DNA from 3 places in the Halomonas sp. DP5Y7-2 genome. Region 1 is predicted to be linked to each of the others. Evidence: predicted binding sites of a transcription regulator. Region 1 holds the regulator's gene; each other region holds the start of a gene.
What was found. Region 1 encodes sigma-54, which starts transcription at its own class of promoters, with help from an activator protein. Its sites were predicted from a motif close to TGGCACNNNNNTTGCTNT; they were not measured.
Positions count from the first base shown of each region.

Region 1 (3,276 bases):
CGACCTGAGCCGCGCGGCCATGCACCAGCGGGCACTGGCGGGTATTGGCTACCTGCCACAGGAAGCCTCCATCTTCCGCAAGCTGTCCGTAGCCGACAACATCATGGCGATCCTCGAGACCCGCAAGGACCTCGACCGGGAAGGTCGCCAGGCGCGCCTTGAGCAACTGCTCGAAGACTTCCATGTCAGCCACATTCGCGACAACCCGGGCATGAGCCTGTCCGGCGGGGAAAGACGTCGGGTCGAGATCGCCCGAGCCCTGGCCACAGAACCCGCCTTCATTCTGCTCGACGAACCCTTTGCCGGGGTGGATCCGATCTCCGTTGGCGAGATCAAGTCGATCATTCGCCAGCTCAAGGCTCGTGACATCGGCGTCTTGATCACCGACCACAACGTGCGCGAGACGCTGGACATCTGTGACCGCGCCTACATTGTCGGCGACGGCCAGATCATCGCCGAAGGCAGTGCCGAGTCGATCCTTGCCAACCAGCGCGTCAAGGAAGTCTATCTCGGCGAAAACTTTCGCCTTTAACCACCATGGGCGCTGCCGGGCCGCTATGTTGGCAGGGTCTTCATGGCGCCCGCTCGACCTTGCACTGACACGCATGCGGGGCACTGCAAGCCCTGCGCGCCACCCCCTGCCCACAAGTTGGCAAGAAGCTTGCATGGTACCTGACCCGCCGTTAGGGTAAGGCTTTTCAGCTCCACGAACGGAAGTCACATCATGGCCCTCAAGGCGTCACTGCAGCTGAAGATCGGCACCCAGCTGACCATGACCCCTCAGCTGCAACAGGCAATTGGCCTGCTCCAGCTTTCCACGCTGGACCTGCGCCAGGAAGTCCAGCAGGCGCTCGAGGCCAACCCGATGCTCGAGCTGGAGGATGAATTCGGCGAGCTGCAGGTCAAGGACAGCAAGGACGACGACTGGGCCGACGAGATCCCCTCCGAGCTAACGGTCGACAGCGACTGGTCCGATACCTATCAAGACCTTGGCACCGCCCCGGCCGGCAGCGCCGAGGCGCCTGACTTCGAGCGCCAGGCCAGCGGGCAATCCCTGCATGGCCACCTTAGCTGGCAGCTGGCCCTGCTGGACCTCAATGATAATGACAGGCGCATCGCAGAGTGCCTGATTGACGCGGTCAACGGCGATGGCTACCTGGTAGGACACCTTGACGATATCGCCCAGGGCCTGGCCGATGACGACGCTGCTGCCCCGCCCCTGCAGGACGTGGCGTCGGTGCTGGCCAGGCTGCAGCAATTCGAACCTACCGGTGTATTTGCCCGAGATTTGCGCGAATGCCTGCAGCTGCAACTGGACAGCCTGCCCCGTGACACCCCCCTTCTGCCCCAGGCGGGAAGACTGGTACGCCAGTTTCTCGAGGCGCTGGCCAGCGGTGATCGCCGTCTGCTGAAGCGCCGCCTGAGCCTGACCGAAGAGCAGCTGGACGATGTCATCGAACTGATCCGTGGCCTCGACCCTAGGCCTGGCAGCCAGTACGGCGACAGCGACAACGACTATGTCATTCCCGATCTGGTGGTCCGCCACACCGAAGAAGGCTGGCGCGTCGAGCTGAACCCTGAGGCGATGCCACGCCTGCGCATTCAACCCGACTATGCGGCGTTGATCCGACGGGCCGACAAGAGCCAGGACAACCAGTTTCTGAAGGACCACTTGCAGGAGGCGCGCTGGCTGATCAAGAGCCTGGCAAGCCGCAACGACACCCTGTTGAGGGTCGGACGCGAAATCATGGAGCGGCAGCTCGACTTCCTCGAGCAGGGTGAAGCCGCCATGAAACCACTGGTGTTGGCAGACATTGCGGCCAAGGTGGAGATGCACGAATCGACCATCTCACGGGTGACGACCCAGAAATTCGTGCATACGCCACGGGGAGTGTTCGAGCTCAAGTATTTCTTTTCCAGCCAGGTGGGCCAGGATGGGGATGCCCATTCCAGCACTGCCATACGCGCCATGATCAAGTCGCTGATCCAGCAGGAGCCGCCTCGCAAACCGCTGTCTGACAGCAAATTGGTGGAGCTGCTCGCCGAAGACGGTGTCAACGTCGCCCGACGCACCGTCGCCAAGTATCGAGAAGCGATGAATATTCCCTCTTCGAGCGAGCGCAAGCGCCTGCGCTGAGCCCGGTCAGAAGGCTCGAGACAGGCGGCGAGCAGAGTGCGTAGCGCAGTTGCATGAAAAGCGCAAGCGCTTGAAATATCGCACGACATCTGCGTCTTAATGCGTAGAAGCAGGGGGGTTTGCAGGATCGGAAAAAGGGTTACAATCGAGCTACCACCCGCAAGAGCAAGGAGCCTTGTCATGCAAGTCAACATTACCGGCCACCACGTCGAATTGACCGATCCCCTGCGTGACTACGTACAAGAGAAGCTCGCCCGTGTGGAGCGCCATTACGACAACATCACCAATGTGCAGGTCACCCTCTCGGTGGAGAAGGAGCGCCAACAGGCTGCCTGTACGCTTCACGCTGCCGGTGCAGACCTGCATGCAGAAGCCCAGGACGGCGACATGTACGCCGCCATCGACGCCCTTGCCGACAAGCTGGACCGCCAGCTCGTCAAGCACAAGGAAAAATCCCAAGCCCGCGCCCAAGGCGCCGGAATTCGCTGACCTCTCATGACATTGGATGCCATTCTCCCCCCCGAGCGCACGCTATTTGACGTCCCGGGGGGCAGCAAGAAGAGGGTGCTGGAATTTTTCAGCACCTTCATTGCGCAGAACACACCAAGCCTGGATAGCCAGGAAGTCTTCAGTCGCCTGATCGGCCGCGAACGTCTGGGTAGCACCGGCATCGGCAATGGCGTGGCCATTCCGCATGCTCGCAACCCTCACTGCAAGGCCCCTATCTCTGGCTTTCTCAAGCTGGCAGAGCCGATTGATTTCGACGCCATCGACGGCGAACCGGTGGACCTGGTATTTGTCTTGCTGGTGCCTGAAGAAGCGGATGATGCTCACCTAGCCCTGCTGGGCCAGGTGGCCGGGGTCATGAATGACGCCGATACCCGACATCGTCTGCGCCACGCGACGTCCCAGCGCGAGCTGCACGAGCGCTTGCAGGAAGCGATTCGCCAGCAAGCCCCGGGCGACGCCACGAGCTGACGGCACGCAGCGAAAGCGCCTTGATCCTATGTCTTGATGGCGCACGCCTTGCCTGGCGCCTTGAAGGAATGGCGCCTCGCTGATTAACCTCTAGCTGATTACCATCTAGCTGATCACCATCTAGCTAGATAGTACGCTCTGATCGAGCGTGATCTGGCCGT
Region 1 is NZ_JAHVHY010000006.1:117,935-121,210, reverse strand. It holds gene lptB (LPS export ABC transporter ATP-binding protein) at 1-532, shown strand, start outside; gene KUW18_RS12705 (RNA polymerase factor sigma-54) at 725-2,137, shown strand; gene hpf (ribosome hibernation-promoting factor, HPF/YfiA family) at 2,318-2,626, shown strand; gene ptsN (PTS IIA-like nitrogen regulatory protein PtsN) at 2,633-3,115, shown strand.

Region 2 (3,276 bases), on a different contig from region 1:
CGCACGAAATTGAGTCGCTCCATATTGAGTGGGGCCCCGGCAGCCAGGTCACCGTCGATATTGATGGCGCAAGGCACCCCTCCCACCATGTAGTTGGGATGCGGGTTCTTGCCGCCGAACACCGTATGGACCTTGACGATCTCCTTCTGCAGATCGAGTGCCTCCAGATAGTGGGCGGTGGCCATGAGATCCGCCTCCGGTGACAGCTTGTACGCCGGGTTGTCCCAGTAGCCGTTCTTGAACAGACCCAGCTGGCCAGACTCGATAAAGGTCTTCAGACGATTCTGCACATCCCGAAAGTAGCCAGGGGATGACAGCGGATGGTTGGGGCCGGTCAGTTGCTGCAGACGAGATGTGGCTCTGGGATCGGCGCGCAGCGCATTGACGGGATTGACCCAGTCGAGCGCATGCAGGTGATAGAAGTGGACCACGTGATCGTGCCACTGCAGCACCTTTGCCATCATTTCCCGAATCAGGTGAGCATTACGCGGGATGCGTATATCCAGGGCATTTTCCACCGCTCTCACCGATGCCAGCGCATGACAGCCTGTGCAGACGCCGCAGATGCGCTCGACAAAGGCCCAGGCATCCCGGGGATCACGACCTTTCAGAATGACCTCAAGCCCGCGCCACATGGTGCCCGTGGAGACCGCATTGCGAATGATATTGTTGTCATCCACATTGACCTCGCAGCGCATGTGCCCCTCGATGCGCGTAACGGGATCCACCACGATGCGGCGGCCGCTTCTATCCAGGTCGAACCCGTTGGGTGTGCGCGTCTGTGTCATCAGACCTCCTCCTTGCTGACGGATGACTGGCGCTTGACCTGCGCCCGTTTCAATGCGGTGACCGCGGCATGAATGGCGACCGCACTGCCCACACCGGTCGCCACGGCACCACCGATCTGATCGGCATTGGCTTCGATACCGAATTGGTGAACGTCCTGCAGGCGGGCGTACCAGGATCCTTTATCCCAAAAGCCATCCTCCGAGCAGCCAATACAGCCGTGCCCCGCCTGGATGGGGAAACTCACGCCTTCATTCCAGCGCACGGTGGAACAGGCGTTGTAGGTGGTCGGACCCTTGCAGCCGACCTTGTAAAGGCAATAGCCGCGCCTCGCCCCCTCGTCATCGAAGGCCTCGACAAATTGGCCAGCATCAAAGTGCGGGCGCCGATAGCATTTGTCATGGATTCGCTGGGAATAGAACATCTTCGGACGCCCGGTACGATCCAGCTCGGGCAGGCGATCGAAGGTCAGCATGTAGGTGATGACGCCGGTCATGACCTCAGCGATGGGGGGACAGCCCGGCACCTTGATGATCGGCTTGTCGGTGATGACCTTATGCACTGGAGTGGCCCGGGTGGGATTGGGCCTGGCGGCCTGAACACACCCGTGACTGGCGCAGGAGCCCCACGAGATGACCGCCTTGGCATGGGCCGCCGCCTCCCGCAGCTGATCCACGAACGGCCGGCCTCCCACGATGCAGAACATGCCGTCTTCGTTGAGCGGTGGATTACCCTCCACCGCCAGGATGTAGTTGCCCTTGTAGCGTTCGATGGTGTCGGCAAGCGCCGCCTCAGCCTGATGCCCCGCTGCGGCCATCAAGGTGTCGTCGTAGTCCAGCGAGATCATGGACAGCACCACGTCCTTCACCAATGGGTGAGCCGACCGGATAAAGGACTCTGAGCAACATGTGCATTCCAGGCCATGGACCCACACCACCGGTGTGCGGGGCTTGGTTTCCATGGCATGGGCAATCTTGGCCGTATAGGCAGGCCCCAGGCCCAGCGCTGCTGCGGTCAGAGAGCAAAACTTGAGGAACGAGCGACGCGTGACTCCCTGTCGGCGCATCACGTCGTAAAAGGTCTCGATGGGTTCCATCATCAACGACTCCCCTGTCGTGGTCGTCAATCGATCTTCAATCGGCGTTTGGCGCCCTGCTGGCGATGGCGTATCCATCGCGCGGGATCAGGACGGCTTTATGGTTAGCGCCGACGCTCACGGTCCACAAGAGAAAAGCAATACATGTGCCAACGACGTTTTCGTTATATTTTTCAGACAGCTAGCAGTATTTTCACGTTGCCGGCGGTAACCCAGCGACCGGTCGCTGTGCGCCAGGTTCTCGGCCCAGCCGGCACATCAGCACAGGGCGGCAAGCAACTTGCCAGCGCCGCTAATCGGCCACACCGCCGCCTTCCAGCTTGACATTCCAGGTCAGACAAGTAGAATGCAGCGCCATTGAAAGGCTACGTAGCTCAGTTGGTTAGAGCACATCACTCATAATGATGGGGTCCCCTGTTCGAGTCAGGGCGTAGCCACCAGATACAGAAAAAGCCCGTCGATCCCTGATCGACGGGCTTTTTCGTTGTGGCGAGATAGGCCGAGGGGCCCTGACCTTTCCCCCAAGCTTCAGGGGCCGGTAGGCCTGGAAACAAGGATGACGACGCGACTGTCTAGGGCGTGCCGTCTCTCTGCATCCTGCAGGGCGCTGATGCGGGATGTCTGATGCTGGATATCACATGCCCGCCCAGCGCCCCTATCTCGCTGGGTTCCTCGGGGGTCAGACCAGTGTCGGCTGGTTGAAAAACGCTGTCAGTACGCGAGTCAGATGCTCGACATCCTGGCTGCCTGCGGTCTCGCGGATCGAGTGCATGGCCCACTGCGGAACGCCAACATCCAGCGTAGGCACCCCAAGCTCAGTCGCGGTAATCGGCCCGATGGTGCTGCCGCAGCCCATGTCGGCCCGGGTGATAAAGGTCTGCACCGGCACGTCCGCCTGCTCGCACAGATCACGGAACATGGCGGCCGTGGCACTGTTGGTGGCATAGCGCTGATTGGCATTGGTCTTGATCACTGGCCCGCCATTGAGACTTGGACCGTGCTGCGCGTCATGCTTGTCCTTGAAGTTCGGATGCAGGGCGTGGGCATTGTCACAGGAGATCATGCGCGACGACTGAATCAGGCGAATGTAGCCTTCTTCCGTTCCCTCACCGACCTGCCCATTCACGCGCTTCAGCACGTCCGCCAGGAACGGGCCCTGGGCACCGCAAGCGCTGGCACTACCGACTTCCTCGTGGTCATTGGCCACCAGCACCATGCCCTGGTCGCCATCGGCATCCAGCATGGCCTCAAGCCCCATGAAGCAGGACAGCAGGTTGTCCAGCCGGGCACTGGCGATCAGCTCCTGGCGCAACCCTACCAGTGACGGCGGCTGCAGGTCGTAGAAGCCCAGTTCGAAGTCCAGCACCTTGGCATCGCCGAGTCCGTGCTGCTGC
Region 2 is NZ_JAHVHY010000005.1:407,202-410,477, forward strand. It holds gene KUW18_RS11650 (nickel-dependent hydrogenase large subunit) at 1-788, opposite strand, end outside; gene KUW18_RS11655 (hydrogenase small subunit) at 788-1,885, opposite strand; tRNA gene KUW18_RS11660 (tRNA-Met) at 2,246-2,322, shown strand; gene KUW18_RS11665 (M18 family aminopeptidase) at 2,562-3,276, opposite strand, start outside.
Region 2: KUW18_RS11655 (hydrogenase small subunit) is a predicted target of sigma-54. The motif match lies at 2,017-2,034, and genes of this name have one in related genera.

Region 3 (3,276 bases), on a different contig from region 1:
ATTCCACAGGATGCGGTGGTGCTGAGGCAGGCGGGAGAAGAATTCCCGAGCACGCAGAAACTGATCGCGGTCGGCACGATCCAGGCCGATGACAATCTCGGACAAGTAGTCGGCACTCGACAAGGTCTCGACGATCGCATCCAGTGCCGGTCCTTCCAGTTCAGAATAGAGCGACGGCAGGATCAGCCCCAGCGGCCGCTGTCTGGCGAACTGCTCAAGGTCCGCCTCAAGCTCTTCGGCAGAACGACGGGTCAGGTTGTGAAAATCGGTAATGATGCCGTTCTGATGGAAATCGCTCATGCGTCGTCCTCTTTTCCGCCAAGATGGTGATGCTGATCGTCTGTCTGCACGCCCTGGTCACCCCTGGCCGCTGCCTCGAGGGCCTGAGGGTTCGCTCCCCAGCAATGGGCTACCCCTTCGGCCCAGCCCCGTGGCCCCATCGCTTCACTGCGGTAGAGGTTTGGCTGATCCGGCCGGACATCCAGACCATGCTGGCCGCGAATGACCACCGCGGCGTCGGTTGCCTCCAGCATGGCCACGTCATTGGGGCCGTCGCCCAGGGACAGGGTGGTCGGTCGTTTGCCCTTCAACGCCTCGTAGCGCGCACACAGCCAACGCACCGCCTGGCCCTTGTCGGTGTCCCCCAGCACATGCCAGAAGCGTCCGCCACGGGTCATGCGCAGGCCATCGCCTGCCAGCCCTTCGCGAAAGCGTTGCAACAGCGCATCGTCGTCTTCCCACAGCAGCGGCTCGCTGCCTTCGCGCAGGCGCGCCAGGCGTGCCTCCTGTTCATCCAGGCCGGTGAACGCCACGACGTCCTCCAGTGCCATTTCACTCATGGTCAGAAAGCGCGCCGACAGACGCTCCCGCCAGATCGCCACGCGCCGACGAATCAGTCCGATATCGACACCCAGGGTGCGAATGACCAGGCCATCGGGGCCCACTGGACCCTCGCGCCTGGCATGGCACCAGCTTTCGGGCAGGGCGATGACCGCTCCGTTCTCGGCAATAAAGGGCTGATCAGCAAGTCCCAGCGCCTGGCGCAAGCCAAGCAGCTCACTGCGCGTCTTGCTGGTCACCGGAATCACCCCGACACCGGCCTTGCGCAGCGTCTCGAGCCACGGCTGGGCAGGCGCCCAATCGTAGTCATGGTGGTCAAGTAGAGAGCCATCCAGATCGGTAAACAGAAGGCGGGGTTCAGCGCTGTCGCCCAGGCAGGGCGTGGCAGTGGCGTGCATGGCAGGGCCTTCGCATCAAAAGAGTTCACCTTGACTCATAGCAAGGGGTACGCCACCGCGTTAAGGAAGATAAATAAAACAGTCACATGCAAAAACATGTGCACAACGAAGCATCCACCGAGGTCAGGACAGGTGCACACCCAGGCACCAACATGGTGCAGCAGCACCCGGCAGGCTTGGCCGGCCCCCTGGATGAGCCTGCCGCCAGCATGAAAATGCCCCCACGAGCAGGGCTCATGGGGGCATTCCGTCGTGCAGGCTACGTCATCAGGCTACGGTTCCTGATGGTGCTTACCCTGCCGCTATCAGGCGTAGACCGGAAGACGAGCGCAGACTGCCTCGACCTTGGCTTTTACGTCCGCTTCAACGGCTTCGCTGGACTCACCGCTGGCCATGACGTCGAGAATGTCGCAGATCCAGCCGGCCAGGTCGCCGCACTCGGCCTCGCCAAAGCCGCGAGTGGTCACCGCCGGGGTGCCGATACGCAGGCCAGAGGTCACGAACGGGCTCTGGGGATCGCCAGGCACGGCGTTCTTGTTGACCGTGATATGAGCGCGACCCAGAGCGGCATCCGCATCCTTGCCGGTCAGGCCTTGCTTGATCAGGGAGAGCAGGAACAGGTGATCTTCGGTGCCACCGGACACCACATCGTAGCCGCGCTCGATAAACACCTTGGCCATCACCTGGGCGTTCTTGACCACCTGCTGCTGGTAGGTCTTGAACTCGGGCGCCATGGCTTCCTTGAAGCAGATCGCCTTGGCCGCGATCACGTGCTCGAGCGGCCCACCCTGGCCACCAGGGAAGACGGCGGACTGCAGCTTCTTCTCGATGTCGGCATCGTTCTCGGCGGACAGGATCAGGCCACCGCGGGGTCCGCGCAGCGTCTTGTGGGTGGTCGTGGTGACCACATGGGCGTGGGGCAGCGGCGTCGGGTAGACACCCGCCGCCACCAGACCCGCCACGTGGGCCATGTCGACCAGCAGGTAGGCGCCCACTTCGTCAGCGATCTTGCGGAACTTAGCCCAGTCGATGATCTGGGAGTAGGCAGAGAAGCCTGCAATGATCATCTTCGGCTGGTGCTCGCGGGCCAGACGTGCCACTTCCTCGTAGTCGATACGTCCGGACTCGTCGATGCCATACTGGACGGCATTGTAATGCTTGCCGGAGAAGTTGGGACGTGCGCCGTGGGTCAGGTGGCCCCCAGCGTCCAGGCTCATGCCGAGGACGGTATCACCCGGCTTGACCAGCGCCTGGAAGACCGCGCCGTTGGCCTGGGAGCCAGAGTGCGGCTGAACGTTGGCGTAGCTGGCACCAAACAGCTCCTTGGCGTAGTCGATGGCCAGCTGCTCGACAATGTCGACGTACTCGCAGCCACCGTAGTAGCGCTTGCCGGGATAGCCTTCCGCGTACTTGTTGGTCAGCTGGCTACCCTGAGCCTCCATCACGCGGGGGCTGGCATAGTTCTCGGAGGCGATCAGTTCGATGTGGGCTTCCTGACGAGCCACTTCCTTTTGCATGGCATCGAACAGGGCATCATCGAAACCGGCAATCTGCATATCACGGCTGAACATCGGCGGCATAACCTCGCGGCAGGGGAAAGACGACAGAGAATCGTATAAATCGGGCCGCCATAATAGCGCAGCCCATGACCGCTTTCACATGAAAGACCGTCATGAGCTGTTCCATGATTTCTCATCTTGGGGTTAGTTTTACTGAACCACGCCTGAACAGGCCGGTTATTTGGACGCCGACGACGTGGCCGCCGTCGGCGCAGCGACTCATCCTTCCCTTGCGATGCGCCGCTTTACCGCGATTACTCCACCGTGACCTGCATCGACAGCGCGTCCGGCAGACCCATCGGGTCTTCCTTGGCCAGTTTCTGAATATGCTGGCTGGGCGGAAGCTCGGTGGTGATCTGCATGCTGCTGGCTTCGCCCGCCATCATCTTGACGATACCGCTGAGCACCGCCCCGATCTGGGGCCCCATCATGATGCCGAAGCCTTCCGCCTGGGTCCGGAACTGCTCAAGCAGCGCGTC
Region 3 is NZ_JAHVHY010000004.1:446,701-449,976, reverse strand. It holds gene KUW18_RS08775 (glycosyl transferase) at 1-300, opposite strand, end outside; gene KUW18_RS08770 (HAD-IIB family hydrolase) at 297-1,238, opposite strand; gene glyA (serine hydroxymethyltransferase) at 1,544-2,809, opposite strand; gene KUW18_RS19750 (hypothetical protein) at 2,796-2,924, opposite strand; gene KUW18_RS08760 (hypothetical protein) at 3,052-3,276, opposite strand, start outside.
Region 3: KUW18_RS08770 (HAD-IIB family hydrolase) is a predicted target of sigma-54. The motif match lies at 1,276-1,293, and genes of this name have one in related genera.